4 regions of the Anaerobacillus sp. MEB173 genome follow, and region 2 is predicted to be linked to each of the others. Evidence: riboswitches for the same ligand, from Rfam matches in the RefSeq annotation. Region 2 holds a riboswitch; each other region holds the start of a gene.
What was found. Region 2 has a riboswitch for cyclic di-GMP ahead of ACJ2A9_RS11640 (ATP-binding protein). Riboswitches for the same ligand answer to the same signal wherever they lie in the genome.
Positions count from the first base shown of each region.

Region 1 (4,171 bases), on a different contig from region 2:
AACTACCTTTCGACATTTATTTTAATTCTTTTTTGATATAGTAAACCGGTAATAAAATACTATGAATCTTTTAAAAAGGAGATAATATCTAAAAAAAATGGGATTTTTGTATGCTAATTTCACTAATAACAACGACTTAATTTAAAAGAAAAAACTACATATCGAAAGGATTGAGAAAATGTCTAAAAAAATAACGGCACTCCTTCTATTTTTCACTTTACTAATCACAGCTACCGGTGCGACTTACGATAATGAAACGTATATTATTTCAGGAATAAAAGAAACAAATACACTAACATCAAGTAAAGATAAACATTGGTACAAATTCGAAACAACTGTTGATAATGGTGATATCTATATCTATTTATCGAATACAACAGCTCCAGTTAGATTCAATGTGTATGATAGCAACAAAAAGCAAATTGTTTGGGGCAACTCTTCTTATTTTAATTCTTTAACTAAGGGGACCTACTATATTGAAGTCTATCCTAGCAGCTGGGGAAACAGTCACTCAAGTGGTTCATATGACCTTCTAGCAACGTACTCAGATGGCAATAGTTCACACAATCCTGCTACACATGAGCCAAATGATACACGGGAAAATGCATTTACACTAACATCAGGCAAAAATATAACATCATCATTACCTTCAAGCTTTGACCGAGATTTTTATAAAATTACGACCACAGCAGATAATGGTGACGTCTATATCTATTTATCTAATACAACGGCCCCTGTTAGATTCAATGTATGACAGTAACAAAAAACAAATTGTCTGGGGCAACTCTTCTTACTTTAAATCTCTAGCAAAGGGTACTTACTATATCGAAGTTTATCCTAGCAGCTGGGGAAATAATTATTCAAACGGATCATATGACCTTTTAGCAACTTTTTCAACAGGTTCTGTGAACCAAGATACTAAAACATTCGAACCAAATGATACTCGTGAAAATGCATATGGTTTAAAATCTGGCCAAACTGTAAAATCAGAATTATCCTCTAGCTTTGATCGAGATTTTTATTCCATCACATTAAATAAAGACGGTTATATTGACCTAAGTTTAAGCAATACATCAGCACCAGCCAGATTTAATGTGTATGACAGCAGCAAAAAACAAATTGTTTGGGGCAACTCCTCTTATTCTAGATCACTATCAAAGGGCACATACTATATCGAAGTTTATCCTAGCAGCTGGGGAAATCAGCATTTAAGCGGAAAATATGAACTCATCGCACGATACCCGAGTGATGACTCTCCAAATAATACAATCGTTATCTACTTAAATAATAAAATCGGTACAGTTAACGGTAATCGAATTACCTTAACTGAAGCACCTTATATTAAGAGCGGAACAACTCTAATACCATTACGTTTTGTCAGTGAACAGCTCGGTGCAGATGTCACATGGAACGGTACGAATCGTTCTATAACCGTTAAATTAGATGGAACAACAATTGTCCTGAGAGAAAACAATCGAAACGTAAAAGTCAATGGTTCTTCTCGCTGGATCGACGTTGCACCTGAAATTATTCGCGGCACGACTTTCGTTCCACTTCGATTTGTAAGTGAACAATTAGGAAAAGACGTCAAATGGAATTCTTCAAACAAAAGTATAGCGATTAAATAAGGTTGGTCGAAAAAGGAATGACATTCGCTATGTCATTCTTTTTTTTACTTGAACCCATAAGTGCCGCACCCGGTACCGAAACCAAATTGCTTTCGGTTAAGTGTGCTTTCTAGGAACAAAATATTACGCGTGAGGTATCTGGTACCAATATTCATTCCAATCTAAAGAAAAAAGAGCTATCGCAACTAGCGATAACTCTCTATAACGGAAAAGGGACTTTAAACTTCGTCTCCATTTTCTCCATCATTGTTAGAATCTTCTGTCGTATCCTCTTCATCTATTTCTACCTCATCTACAATAATGACACTACCCGATTCCGGTTCCCAATCAACAAATGAGTTTAATGCTTCACTTATAAAACGTAGAGGTACAACAGTTCTGGAATTATGAAGGCCTGCTGGTACATCTAATATCATTTCTTTACCATCAATATAAGCGATATTCTCACCGAGGAATAGCTCGATCGTAACACCATCACGTTTAATCGTAACTTTTTGTTCTTCTGCATTCCAATCAACCTCAGCATTTAATGCTTCTGACACGGCACGAATTGGAATTAATGTTCGTCCCGATTTGATAACCGGCGGTACATCAAAGACAGGATGAGTACCATTTACAAAAACTTTCATTCCTTTATTGCCGTTCTTTTTGTCATATAGTTCTCCAAGCCGTTTGTAAGATGCTCGATCTTTTAAATCAATCTTCACAGCTTCAGACTCTAATTCAAAGGCCCCTTCAAGGTCGCCTTCTAGTTCTAGTGTAGATGCATGCTGCTGTATTTCCGCTTTAAGCTGCTGTTTAGCTGCTTGATAGGCTTCTTTCGATTCTCTTTTTAATTCATTAAGTTGTTCTTTCTCTTGTCGATATGTATCACGTATTTCTCGTTGTTCCTCTTTCGCTATTTCTTTATCTTCTTTTTGCTGTTCATTCTTTACTGAACGTTCTGATTGCTCATTGACCCTTTGTTCTGTGCTCGTGTTTTTCTTTTCTTGTCCAGGGTTATCTCCTCCGCCGCGGTTTGCATCCGCAGCCAACGGTTGAGCAAATACTAGCGAAAATCCTAGTAACCCAATTCCTAGTGATCTTAAAACAATTGCCTTTTTCATTACCTAACTCCTCCTTAATTTACAATGGTAACGGCAGCTGGCTGACATAGGCTAAGCCCTTAGTCCCTATAGCTTTGTGCCACTAGATTTCTCTAGTTATACCTTTTAGGAAAATTATAACATACTAGATTATTAAAAATATGTAGATATTCTAATAAATTTGTATATGTGCGCAGCTAGTTGATAATGATCCTTACCGATTACCAACCTTATAAAGCAAAAGAAAAAGTCGATCCATGCTCCTATGTCCCCTATTTAATCCATGAAAAAAGGAGAATAGTTTATTTCGACTACTCTCCGCGTTTTTTCACTTAACAATTTGATCTTTTAACAAGATAAGTATATTAGCAATGTATTCCTCTAATACATTATTTGCTTTATTTTCTCCACCTTTAACAGCTGACATCCTATCAGTGTATTTTGAAGAACCATTGATTGGAAACCAAAATTAAGAAAAAAACTGTGACACAAAATATCTCATTAAACTCCATTCTATCAAACTGTATATCAGTAAAATCCGTTGCTGTCACTAGAAAAAATCATTAAATTTATGTCTAGTCAACTTTAATCTTCTCTTTAAAAATACCATCAGACCAATCAAACCATACCCACACTTCATAATTCCCAGGTGGAAGCTCCTGTTTCAGCTTAATTTTTCCGTTCTTATCAGCTGTTAGAAATAACTTTTCTACTGCTCTAATAGTAGCATCATCTTCAACTTCATAGAAATAAATTTGTAACAGTGAGTTAGAAAAGCCTGAGTATGGTTTTGTAGATAGCTTAACCACGCCCTTATTGACTTGTACCTTAATCACATCTTTTAATAATTTATTTCTGTCTATACTCTTACAATTCAAAATTAACAATTCTTCTTTCTTTATCGAATCCTCTATAGGAATCACTGTAAAGTCCATTTCAATTACATCTCCTGATAAAACAGGATAATCTTTTATATATTGTACTTCGTAACCCTCAGCATATACTTTAAACCAATAAGTTCCCTCTGGTAATTCAATCTCATAAAAACCATTCTGATCAGTATATGTTACAAGTACTTCGCCAGATACTGAAGGGGAAAAGTGTGCATTCTCAATAGGCTCACCTAAGTCATTGGTTATTTTCCCCTTTACGATTGCATCACCTTCTGCAAAAACTTTTTCACCACCGGGTTGTAGAGGTAACAAGATAGCTATTACCATTACCAATATACTAATACCAAAAATCAGTTTTCTCATTTCCATAGTTTTTCCCTCCTTAAGCTATATTAATATTTATCGTTATTACTAATTGTTACTATTTATCACTTTAGTCCATATTGCGCACTTCCATGCGGTTACTAACAACACTAAAAAATGCTTTGCCAAATGATCTAGATGCTAAAATTTTTTAACGGTTACATATTTCTTGTTTTTTATTAAACTCAAAAAGTAACACTCT
Region 1 covers NZ_JBJMAU010000037.1:2,465-6,635, forward strand. The annotation lists gene ACJ2A9_RS23285 (hypothetical protein) at 179-754, shown strand; gene ACJ2A9_RS23290 (copper amine oxidase N-terminal domain-containing protein) at 699-1,628, shown strand; gene ACJ2A9_RS23295 (stalk domain-containing protein) at 1,847-2,734, opposite strand; cyclic di-GMP riboswitch class I at 2,764-2,847, opposite strand; gene ACJ2A9_RS23300 (carboxypeptidase regulatory-like domain-containing protein) at 3,289-3,975, opposite strand; gene ACJ2A9_RS23305 (hypothetical protein) at 4,121-4,171, opposite strand, start outside.
Region 1: linked by a shared signal. The riboswitch ahead of ACJ2A9_RS23295 (stalk domain-containing protein) and the one ahead of ACJ2A9_RS11640 (ATP-binding protein) in region 2 are both predicted to bind cyclic di-GMP.

Region 2 (4,171 bases):
ACGTAATACTGTAGCTTTCTTTGTCGACATAAGCCTTCTCTAAAAAATCGTAATCTTCTTCTCTTTCTAATTGATGGCTACCATATAGAACAGGTAAATCGATATCTGGTTCAACGACCTGATTATCGTCTCCATTAAGCCATGCAGGAACATTAATAACCGCAATCTCATCGATTTCAACGCTCTCATCAATAATTCTTTCTATCATTTGGGTTGGTCCTGCCTGAAAGGTTAAATGATAAATTTCCTCGTCTAAGATAAAAGGGTTGATCATAAATTCGGTCGTACCATCATAATAGTAGGCAAATTTATAGTAAAGATTATCAAAGCGCTCAGCTTTTGATATTGGTCCTACCCAATAATTATCTAAAGCATATCCTTCATCAACTGTTACTGGTTGTTCCGACATGAGCTGATCAAATGCAGTAAACCAATACCCCCACTCTTTCGAACTCATATCCATTTGCGTTTCATCTGATGACTGAGTAATAACAATGTCATCCCCTTTTCTTTCCCATAAGGAGATTTCATGCACATCCCACTTGTCTGCCAATCGACTCAGTTCTTCCATACTGATGTCTTGAACCTGTTTCCCTTGTAAGTCGGACATGATTCCTTTCGATGAGGTATATAATTTTTTTTCAATCATATTTTCTATTGTATCTGCCGACTTTTGCGTTGATTCCATTGCATGAACAACAATACTGGTTGCATTATTAATTTGTTCAGTTTGATATTCATCAAGTTTTACTTTGATAAAATATAAACCCAAGAAAAGGATAGTAATGGCAATTACCCCTAATGAAAGACCGATTTTAGCTAACAATTGAACCATGATAGTATTCTTTTTCATTAATGTTTCCTCCAAAAAAGTTAGGGATAAATTCTAGAATACAAACCTTCTAAACTATTAAATAACAGAAGTTCTCTTTGTCTCCTCACCAGATTGAAAAGTTAATATAACTGTTGAACCATATAAAGAAGTATACAAAGAAACTTGTTTCGACATTTTCATCATAAGTGTAAAGCCTTGACCCATTGATTTCTTCGTTGAAAATCCAGCTAAAAGGGTCATTTTAGGTAAATCTTTAAGAGCAAAACCCGGCCCTTTGTCTTCAATTAGAAAGCGAATTTCATTGCTAGCTACATCTTCAACAAGAGTCATTTTTCCCTCCTCAGCGTGTTTTATTGTATTTGTAATTGCTTCTGATAACACCAAAAGTAAACTCATGACCTTTGTTTGACTAAACCTTTGTTCAAGGATCTCTTTCACCAAGTCACGACATCTAGGTATATCTGAACGAACCTTTATATTTCCTTGACATAACACATTACCTTCTCTATACTTATTTATTTCTTCCTCTGCTATCAATAAGAAGCGCCCTTGAGTTGAAGCTGCAATCACATCACGGTACACCTGCCACGTAGTATCCTCTTGATCTATAGCTGCCTTCTGTAATTCCAATTGCTCTGGTGAAGAGAATACATCATCCTTATGTATTTCATAAACCTTTAGCATGGCATTTTGAATGTCATTCCTAACATCTAAACGGATAATTTGTTCGGGTATGTCTTGTTTTTTTTCACTCCAGGTTAACATTTGTTCACTTAAATTGAGTAGAAGTTCTCTATCCATTTTTGGATTAGCATTCAAAAAAGATGCTTCTGATAACGATAAATAAAATAAGGAATTCCCCTCATCATTAGATAAACTAAGATAATTACTTAATTTTTTCGCAAGAAACCCTCGTTTTGTCATATAAGTTAAATCCGAGTAAGCTAAGTCAGAAGGGAGAGACGGAACCTCAACTTGCTTTTCTTTTAAAGATACGTTTAATACTTTATCAAATAGCCGCCTCATCAAATGTCCTCCCTTAATAGGATTCCCAGGGGGAAACCCCAATCAATCTTTCAACTAGTCTACACTAAAAAAAGGTAAAAAAAGCCTACCAAAAGATTGGTAGACAGATTATACGGTCCTATAAACCTTATCTTAGTCATATGCCAATCCTTTTCGGTAACCCGGCGACCATAGAAGAATTCCTTAGGCCCGTAGCTTTGCGTCCCCAGCTTTCACTGAGTTTGCCGTTATCGAAGGAAAAAAACGTGTTATTCTTTATATCGAATATCTGTTTAATGTTATTAAGTGGAAAGTAATACCAATATAATAACCATTATTAAAAATGGTAAAATCAATACTACCCAACTATCGGTTAAATAGTTTTGATTTTTGGATCGTATTTATCCACTTTTCAAAAATCCCTTTTTTATTAAACTCCATCTCATTAAGATCCGATGTATATATTTTAAAATTGTTTTTGCCATTAAATTTTGCATAATACATCGCCTTATCCGCGTGCTCTATTAGTGTCTCCTTATCTTCACCATCATCAGGGTACATACTGATCCCAATACTTAATGAAATATTGGCTTCTTTTTCATTAAGCATATATGGTAAAGAGATCTTTTCAATAATCCGTTTAGCAATGTCTTCAATTTCTACTTTATTTGTTTCTTCTAACACAACGATAAACTCATCACCGCCAATTCGAGCAATGAGATCCTCTTCCCTTAGACTCTCGTTCAATCTATTTACTACTTCTATAAGTAATAAATCCCCAGCATCGTGTCCCATCGTGTCATTGACAACCTTAAAATCATCTAAATCAATAAACATAATCGTAAAATTATGATTGTGACGTTTCGATCTCGCTAATGCCTTTTGAATATGGCGATCTAATGCCTTTCGGTTTGGCAAATCAGTTAATTCATCATAATAAGCCATTTGCTTCAGCTCATTTTCCAATTGTTTTTGCTTTGTAATATCAACCATTTGCCCGCTAATTTTCTCAATTTTCCCCTCAGAACTTTGAATAGGTGTAGTAAGTTTCATCACCCATTTTTCACCTAATTTCGGGTGAAAAATTCGATATTCTATCCTTGTCGAAAGTCCTAACTGCAATTGTTGTTCATCTTTTTCAATTTTTCCGTAATCATCGGGATGAATGACTTCTCTCCATAGATTTGGATTGCTTTTGAAAGTTTCAACTGGATAGCCATAAATTTGTTCTAATCCTTTCGAAAAGAAAACTTTATTATTAGAGACATCGAATGTATAAAAAGCTCCCTCAAGTGAATAAAATAGTAGCTCATAATCGCGATTTTTTTGATTTGTAACTCTTATTTGCTCATCAATTTCTTTCTTTTCTCCAAGTACCTGTTGATGACTTTGATAGAGGTCATCATATCTTTTGGCAAGTAACCAAACAAAAGGCAATATAAGTAAAATAATAAACAAACTTAACAATTGTTCATGTCCAAATGTAAAATAAGTGAACAGTACATAAGCTATTTCGATTATAGTAATTACAATTGCAAGTAACCTGCCTCTTTTTTCCATACAAATTACCAACTTTCTTTAATCCACAATTTTTTTGATTCATTCAAGATTTCTCTTATCTTATTTTCAAATTCACTTGCTGCTACAGGTTTGCTAAAAAAGAAACCTTGACCTTCATTACAATCGATCTTCTGCAAGCACTGTAATTGTTCGCTAGTTTCAATTCCTTCCGCAACAACATTCATATTTAAATTATGCGCCATTGAAATCATCGCTTTCACAATTGTCTCGTCTTTAGAATGCTCTATAAGATCGTGGATAAACGATTGATCAATCTTTAATGTATCAAAAGGAAATTGCTTAATATAGTTAAACGAACTAAATCCGGTTCCAAAATCGTCAATACTTATTTTTACACCTAGCTTCTTTAGCGCATTAAGAGTCGTAAGTGTATTATTAATGTTTGCAGCCATACTCTCAGTTATTTCTAACTCTAAAAACTGTGGCTCAAGACCTGTTTCCACTAGCGTATTTTGAACTATTTGAACTAAATTCGAATGGGTAAATTGTCGAAGTGATAAATTGACCGAGATGACGGTTGAATACCCTAAATCATGCCACAATTTATTTTGCCGACAAGCCGTTATTAGTGCCCATTGCCCAATAGAAATAATTAACCCCGATTCCTCTGCAATTGGGATAAACTCATTAGGGGGAATCATTCCCCATTTAGGATGGTTCCAACGAATTAACGCTTCCGCACCAGTTACATCACCCGTCTTTAAATTCATTTTGGGTTGGTAATGTAAGACTAACTCCTGCCGGTCAACA
Region 2 covers NZ_JBJMAU010000004.1:347,453-351,623, forward strand. The annotation lists gene ACJ2A9_RS11635 (HAMP domain-containing protein) at 1-853, opposite strand, end outside; gene ACJ2A9_RS11640 (ATP-binding protein) at 911-1,861, opposite strand; cyclic di-GMP riboswitch class I at 2,014-2,097, opposite strand; gene ACJ2A9_RS11645 (diguanylate cyclase domain-containing protein) at 2,207-3,400, opposite strand; gene ACJ2A9_RS11650 (putative bifunctional diguanylate cyclase/phosphodiesterase) at 3,406-4,171, opposite strand, start outside.

Region 3 (4,171 bases), on a different contig from region 2:
GAAGGTGAGATTGAAACGTTCATTGCACTTGATGTTAAGGTTGGAGCAGCTGCACTTATCCTTTCATGAATTTGTGCATCCGTTCCACCAACACTCGCTACTCTGGCAGCTTCCCGTCCTGCATGCTCAAGAGTAAGATAAGAATGGAATATACGACCGAAGTCAATAATTCCAAACAATAAAAATAAGAGTATCGTTAATGATAAAGCTAATTCAACAGTTGCTTGACCTTTTTGTGATCTAATCAAAATACATTCACTCCCGTGTAGCAAACTGTACCTAAAACGATCGCCACGCCGTAGGGAAAAGCATGATGGTATTCATTTTTATTCAAACTGTCCAGTGATCTAAGTTGAGCTGAAAAGAAAATTCGCTTTAACGTATTTATTAGCTCTTTTTGCTTAAGTAAAATGACGAAGGCAATCATTCCGCCAATGATTGTAATATAGATAAAGGAACCGAAAACAAAACCTGTTCCTTGTAATGCACCAATTGCCATAAGTAGCTTGACATCACCTGCGGCCATTCCTCCTAACACATAAGGGATCACTAATAACCCAAATCCCATTAAGAAGCCAAATAAACTAAATAAAAACCCTTCCCAGCCGAGTGTTGCAGTGTTAATAATAAAACCTAACAAGATAGCAGGAAATGTAACAACATTGAAAATTTTTCTGTTTTTCAAGTCAGTAAAGAATGAAATAGCTAAAATGATAAAGAGGATTGCAATTGTCATGAAAGATCACCTCGAAAAAAATCCTACTTTCTGCTGTAGATAAAGTAGGATTTTTAGAATTAACATATAATAGTTGTTAGGAATTTAGTAATAAGTAATGACCCTTATTTCAGAACAGACTCTTTAAGTGCCTCAACCTTTGTTTTTAAAGTATCACCAAAGGCAACAAATGCTGCAATTGCTCCAACTGCAATTACTCCTAAAATTAAGCCGTACTCTGTCATTCCTTGTCCTTCTTCTTCTTTTACAAATCGTTTTACTGCGTTCATCATTGCGTGTGACCACCCTTCAGAATATAAAATTATTTTAATATAATGTCATAAAAAAATACTACCCCCGAAGATAGTATCAATGTGATCACTATTTCCGGCAACTGGCTGGCATATCGTTTTTGATGAAGCCCCTCTAGTTTTGCGTCTCAAGGTTTCCCTTGGTTTGCCTTTATCATTTTTTATTTATCTATTAATTTAAGATAGAGTCTTTTAACGCTTCAACCTTAGTTTTTAATGCATCTCCAAAGGCAACGAATGCTGCAATTGCTCCAACTGCAATTACTCCTAAAATTAAGCCGTACTCTGTCATTCCTTGTCCTTCTTCTTCTTTTACAAATCGTTTTACTGCGTTCATCATTGCGTGTGACCACCTTTCAAAATGTTTGGTTTTTGTCATAAAAAAATACTACTCCCCGAAGAATAGTATCTGGTGATCACTATTTTCGGCAACTGGCTGGCATATCGCTTTTCGATGAAGCCCCTCTAGTTTTGCGTCCCAAGATTTCCCTTGGTTTGCCCTTATCATAATTTTATAAAAAGCAACAACAAGCTTCCTGTTTGTTGTTGTCGAAGTGTGTCATTGCTTATGAACTAATATTATCACCCGAATTAATATTGTACAATAGCAACATTATTCCTCTATTACCAAAAAATACACCTATATTAAATCGTTTATTTTACATATAATACGCTCAATCTTAATAAAATAAGTCCGTTATATCTACGTTTTTTTAATGTTTGTTACTATTAATTATGAGATAGAGTAAAAGGTCGTGAGGAAATGAAATTAATTTCAGGGAATCAAATACATAATATTCCAATAACAATTTCAAATTATGATACATTTTTTCAAAGAACAAAAGGGTTAATGTTTCGTTTTAAGCCGATTGTTAATGAAGGAATAATACTTTCCCCATGTAATTCGATTCATATGTTTTTTATGTTTTTCTCGATCGATGTTGTATTTATAAATGCCAATAATGAAATTGTTTTTGTTAAGGAACATGTAAAACCATGGACAGCAATTTTTCCGGTAAAAAATGCAAAAGCAGCAATCGAGTTACCGGCTGGTACCATTTCAAAATATTCCATTCAAAAAGGAGACAGAATTGAGCTTTAGCAGAAAAGCACCAGAACATTACCCCGAACAAAAAATAACTATCAAACAGAGGTAGCTCCGTTTGATAGTTATTTTCACCTTACTATTCTTTTTCCGGTACAATTTCTTTCCATACATCAACAACCAGTCCGACTTGATTTTCATCAAGAACAAATGAACCATTACTGTATCGGTCGGTTGGGTTTAATTGCTGTGAATCTATGACTTCAATATGACCTTTTTCAGCTTGTATGAACATTTGTTCGTCCCCTTCAGTTATTACTTCAAAAGCAACAATACGATGTGGATTTCGCTTTAATTCCCGGAGCATGATTAGACCGCGCTTTGCACGTGACGTCTTCTCAAACTCACTTAATTTCATCTTCTTCATCGCACCCCGTTGTGTGACAACGAATAATTCAGCATACTGATCAGTCGCAATCACTTTGCCGTTCACAACTAAATCATCTTCTTTTAAATTAATCCCTTTTACACCTGAAGCACGTTGACCGACAATGCTGACTTCCTCTTCACTGTACCAGAGTCCGTAGCCAAAATGAGTAACAAGGAAAACATCATTTGTTCCATCGGTTAAAAAGACATCAACGACTTCATCATCCTCTTCTTTTAATTTTAATGCCATTAGTGCCCTTGAAGTTCGTTGTGCTTTATATAACGTCAGCTCTGACTTTTTAATCATTCCTTTTTTCGTTATGAACAGAAGGAAATAACCGCCATTAAATTCTTGAATTGGAATGGCTTGAATAATTTGATCATCACGTTCCATCGTGACAATATTTGCGACATGCTGACCGCTATCCTTCCAGCGTATATCCGGAAGCTGATGGACTGGAATATACAAGTAATTTCCCTTTTTCGTAAACAGTAACAGCGTATCGGTTGTACTCATGTCAAAGTGAGCAAGCAGCCTGTCCGTCTCTTTCATTCCGGGACTTTCCCCGTTTGAGGCGGCATATGAGCGCGGGCTCGTCCGTTTTACATAGCCGTCCTTCGTGACTGTTACCACCGTGTCTTCTTGAGGAACCATTACTTCCAAGTTGATCTTAATTTCCTCAATCTCATCCTCGATCACAGTTCTACGCTCATCAACAAACTGCTTTTTATTTTTAAGCAGCTCTTTCTTAATAACAGAAATTAATTTCTTTTCACTGCCTAAAATTTCTTGAAGTTGCTTGATCTTCTTATCGAGTTCATCAGCCTCTTTTTCAAGTGTAGTCACATCGGTATTCGTAAGGCGATATAGCTGTAATGTCACAATCGCTTCTGATTGAGCCTCAGTAAAGCCAAAACGGGCGATTAAGTTATCCTTTGCATCACGCTTATCCTTGGAGGCGCGAATCGTTTCGATCACTTCATCAAGAATTGAAATCGCTTTGATGAGACCTTCAACTACATGCTGACGCTCCTCAGCTTTGCGCAATTCATACTTAGAACGCTTTGTTACAACGTCCTTCTGATGGTCAATGTATGCTTGCAGCAGCTTTTTTAGGCCCATTAGCTGTGGTGTTTTGTTGTAGATCGCCACCATATTAAAGTTATATGAAATCTGTAAATCTGTATTTTTATATAAATAGTTTAAAATGCCATTCGCATCGGCATCTTTTCGTAATTCAACGACAATTCGAAGTCCTGTTCTGTCTGTTTCATCACGTACTTCAGCAATCCCGTCAACTTTTTTATCCAAACGAAGCTCATCCATTTTCTTTACGAGGTTCGCTTTAACAATTTCATAAGGAATTTCAGTGATGACAATTTGCTGTTTTCCACCTTTAACCGTTTCAATTTCTGTTTTCCCGCGAACAACAACTTTTCCCTTACCTGTTTCGTATGCTTTACGGATGCCATCCTTCCCTTGAATCGTTCCTCCAGTTGGAAAATCTGGCCCTTTTACAATTTTCATCAACTCATCTAATGAAACAGATGGGTTTTCCATTTGCAAGATGACACCATCAATAACTTCACCTAAATGATGCGGTGGAATATCCGTTGCATATCCGGCTGAAATCCCAGTTGAACCATTGACAAGCAAATTTGGATACATTG
Region 3 covers NZ_JBJMAU010000001.1:302,027-306,197, forward strand. The annotation lists gene ACJ2A9_RS01485 (TadE/TadG family type IV pilus assembly protein) at 1-248, opposite strand, end outside; gene ACJ2A9_RS01490 (A24 family peptidase) at 245-736, opposite strand; gene ACJ2A9_RS01495 (Flp family type IVb pilin) at 841-1,008, opposite strand; cyclic di-GMP riboswitch class I at 1,102-1,186, opposite strand; gene ACJ2A9_RS01500 (Flp family type IVb pilin) at 1,199-1,366, opposite strand; cyclic di-GMP riboswitch class I at 1,451-1,536, opposite strand; gene ACJ2A9_RS01505 (DUF192 domain-containing protein) at 1,790-2,128, shown strand; gene parC (DNA topoisomerase IV subunit A) at 2,211-4,171, opposite strand, start outside.
Region 3: linked by a shared signal. The riboswitch ahead of ACJ2A9_RS01500 (Flp family type IVb pilin) and the one ahead of ACJ2A9_RS11640 (ATP-binding protein) in region 2 are both predicted to bind cyclic di-GMP.

Region 4 (4,171 bases), on a different contig from region 2:
AGTTGTCCATGGGAATGTCTTAGGAGCAATTTCAACTTCTCCACGTTCTTCCATCTTTTCCTGTGTCTCTTTGACTTGCTCATTTCTAATCGAAACAGTCTGCTCATAGGTTTGAGTTTGTCCATTTACATTAAGAGTAAATGTTACGTTGTAATCATCAGGTTCTAACGTTCCTTCTGACCATCTTATCGGGTAATGAAAGGCTGTCATGGGAGCCATTTTAAATGATGGCATGTCTCCTGTAAGGGAAAATGGTTCATCTTTACTTTTTGTAACTTTATATGTTCCTGAGATATTTGACACGATAACGGGATGTGAGTTACCCATAGGGACCATAATTGCCATTTGTTCAGGAGAGTAATGTGGACTTTCAAAGGTTAATGAAGGTGTTTCTTTATAATCTGTTATATCCACTTGTACTCCAAGGTTTACGGCTCTATATTGGTCGATTAGTAGTTGGGAATCTTCTTCCTTCTTAGTCAATTCTTCTGTGCCCTGAAAAACTCGGAATTCTATACTCCCAAGTAACGTACCATTTATGTCTGGAACATTGACAGAAAACTCAACAACCTCTGAACCCAAAGGACTGAGTGTTAATTCCTTAGGGTTTTTCACAAATTTAGTAAACTGAAACTCATCATTGGTGATTGCTGTTCCTTCTAAAATAGGTTCTGTTTGATATAGAATACCTTGATTTCCACTATAAGCATTTAAACTGCGAATCGTTACGTTCAATTCTTTATCACTGTCGTTGATCACTCTTGCTTGTAACGTGACAGTCTCATTCGGATTACCTTTTAAGTGGTAATAACCTTGATTCCCAATTTGAGATTCAGGAAAAATCGGCTCTACCCGAAATTCAAAATCATTTCCTTCTGCATAAACCAAGAAAGAAGGGAATGATAAAAACATAATGGATAATAGTATCCAATGGATTTCTCGGATTTTCAATCGTACCACTCCTAAAATAAAAAAGTCCTCCTTAGTATTGGAGGACTTTCAAAAAATTAACCATTTATTAAGGAGCAGTGTTTAGAGAAACGGTTGCTTCCGTTTTGTAAGTTTTTGCATATGCATTGGCTGGAATTGTTAGTTCTACACCTAAGTTACCGAACGAAAATGATCCCATACCACCATCAATTTGAGCAGATAAAAGTTTAACTGTACTTCCTGTATCTAAAGCTGTATCTAGAGAAACAGGCGTAATTGTTGAAGTTTCTGATGACGTTGTATCCTTTTGAGCGATAGTTGGTACTGTTTTTACTTTTAGAGTGTTTGTAGCAAGTGCCTTACCATTTGTTACATAAACATTATCTACAGTGTCAAATTCTTTGAATTGTGCTAAAGTCATTGATACGTTCCATCCTGATCCAGTTCCACGAGCATCCGTAATGTCAGCAATTGTCCAGTCTGCAGATGTTGTAATTTGAGTACCGTTAAGTGTTGCAGAAAGTGGTGCAAATGTAACGCCTCCACCAGTTAAATCTCCACCTGTTACAGTAGATGTAGTAGAAGCGAATGATTGTGTGCTGAATGCAGTTGCTGCAATACCGAACGCCATAGTAGTAGCAATTACTTTTTTGAATAAAGTTTTTTTCATTTTGTTTCCTCCCACAGATTGATTGTTTGATTGATTTATAGAAAAGAACTTGTTTTTCTCCATTAAAAAATCCCTCCAAAACAAATTTTGATTTGAATCGGAAGAATATTGAATTTCAACTCGTATTGTGAGTATCATTCTCCATTCTTCAGCGGCCCAGCCACCATAGTGAAATTCACCTTAGGTCTGTAACTTTGCGCCCCAATCTTTAAACTGGTTTGCCTTTAATAAAGAAATGAGAACGATTTTTGACTCTCTGTATCTATGTCGAATTTTGTCGTCCGTCACTCTCTGAAACTAATATTACTCTGTAAATCAAAAAAAGGATATACATCAAATTATTCCAGTGTAACATTCAGAAAAATAGAGTTAAGAAATGGACTCTTTATTTGATGAAGCTACTTTAAAGGTTATACTCGTTGATGATTAGTAAAGATAATTCAACAAGTAACAGGCACTTTTTTGAATCTTTTTCTCTATTCTTATCATAATAAAAAGATAAGATGATTGAGGGAGGAAAGTATGATGGATTCAAAAGTGTATGATTTAATCGGAATTGGAATTGGACCTTTTAATTTAAGTCTTGCAGCATTGCTTGATGATCATTCAGAGGTTCAATCACTCTTCTTTGATCAAAAACCTCAATTTAATTGGCATCCAGGGATGTTAATTGTCGGGACAAGACTTCAAGTTCCATTTATGGCTGATTTAGTAACATTAGCTGATCCAACGAATCAGTATAGCTTTTTAAATTATTTATCCGAAAAAAATCGAATGTATCCGTTTTACTTTTTACAGCGTTTAGATATCCCGAGAAGAGAATATAACGATTATTGCCAATGGGCTGCCGCCAAGTTGTATAATTGTTGTTTTGGTAAAAGAGTAACTGAACTTGAGTACATAGAAGATAAAGAAGTTTTTAGCGTAATAGTCGAAGATATTGAAAAATCTGAGGAAAAAGAATATAGATGCAAGAGCCTCGTGTTGGGTACAGGAAGCACACCGGTTATACCAAAATCATTTCAAGTTGATTCTGAAAAGAATGTTTTTCATACCTCTAAATTTTTACAGTATAAAGAAAGTTGTCGAAATGCGAAATCCATCACAATTATTGGGTCCGGTCAAAGTGCTGCAGAGGTATTCCGTGAATTATTAAAGGAAAGAATGGAGCACCAATACCAATTAACGTGGATTACTCGGTCAAGAAGCTTTTTGTCAATGGAAGAGTCAAAGCTGAGTGTTGAGCAATTTTCTCCTGACTATGTGAATTATTTCTATAAGTTTCCTCAGGAACAAAAAGATAAAATTTTTGCATCACAAGATTTATTATACAAAGGAATTAGTTCACATACGATTACCGATATTTATAATTTACTATATGAACATTCCGTTTCAGGGGAGGACATGAATGTAAAACTTCAGGTTTTAACGGAAGTTAATGGAATAAAAGAAAAGAATGGAAAATGTGAAGTTTTCTGCACACAGTGGCAGCAAAATAAAGATTTTACCCACGAAAGTGAAGTTGTCATTGTGGGTACAGGCTACCGTCCGATTGTTCCGGAATTTATAAAAAAGAACTTAGGGGAATACATGTTTTGGGATGAACAAGGTAGATATGAAGTAGAAAAGGATTATCGTTTACGTTTAAAAATCCCAAATCAGATTTATGTTCACAGCGGAATTTCACATTCTCATGGGGTTGGATCAACAAATTTAGGACTTGCTGTACATCGAAATAAGATTATCATTAATGATTTATTAGGAAAAGAGATTTTTCCGATCTATGATAAATATGTATTTCAAAATTTTGATGCGGATAAATTTTAGAACTATTTACTGCACAGTAAAATTCTCCAATTCTAGGTGATTTTGTGAAAAGGTTTACTTCAGCTAAACATGAACTAATATTCTTAAGAGCAATATAAAAACCATCTTTATTATTAATAATAGTCAGGCTGCCGAGAATGTCTCGGCAGCCTGTTTAATTTAATTTTTAAATAAGGATTAAAATTTAAAGTTACTTTAGAATATAATTGTCAATAGTTACTGTTACCTTAAATTAATAGTAAAGGGGAATGTAAATTGAAGGTTACTAGAATTTTGTTATACGTTTTTGTATTGGTTAATATTGTTGGTTTAATCTATTGGATTATTACTATGTTATAAGACCTTTTTAATTTAAAGTACTATTCACTACTTAAGAATTACTAAAAATTTTTTCTTTATTTGAAGTCATGGAGATAATTTTTTCTTTTTCGTTTCTATTGATGGTCAAAAGAGTATCTAAATTAAAATACTTATCAAGACTTAAGTGATATACATCTGATTTGAAAATAATTAATGAAAATGCATTTGTATAAAGAATAAGACTAATTACATTCATATTTCCAGAAAGGATAAAGTTAATGTGCATAAAGATACAAGCAAGGATAGAAGGTATAGTAAGTAAACCTGATATAAGAAATATCCCAAGTATGATTTGTGCAATTGGAATAACGTAGTTTAAAATCAGCACATGTTCTAAAGCTATATTCTCTATGAAAGTTTTATAAAAGATTGGGACATTGGAAT
Region 4 covers NZ_JBJMAU010000001.1:73,710-77,880, forward strand. The annotation lists gene ACJ2A9_RS00315 (WxL protein peptidoglycan domain-containing protein) at 1-951, opposite strand, end outside; gene ACJ2A9_RS00320 (WxL domain-containing protein) at 1,019-1,600, opposite strand; cyclic di-GMP riboswitch class I at 1,748-1,833, opposite strand; gene ACJ2A9_RS00325 (lysine N(6)-hydroxylase/L-ornithine N(5)-oxygenase family protein) at 2,126-3,427, shown strand; gene ACJ2A9_RS00330 (hypothetical protein) at 3,798-4,171, opposite strand, start outside.
Region 4: linked by a shared signal. The riboswitch ahead of ACJ2A9_RS00320 (WxL domain-containing protein) and the one ahead of ACJ2A9_RS11640 (ATP-binding protein) in region 2 are both predicted to bind cyclic di-GMP.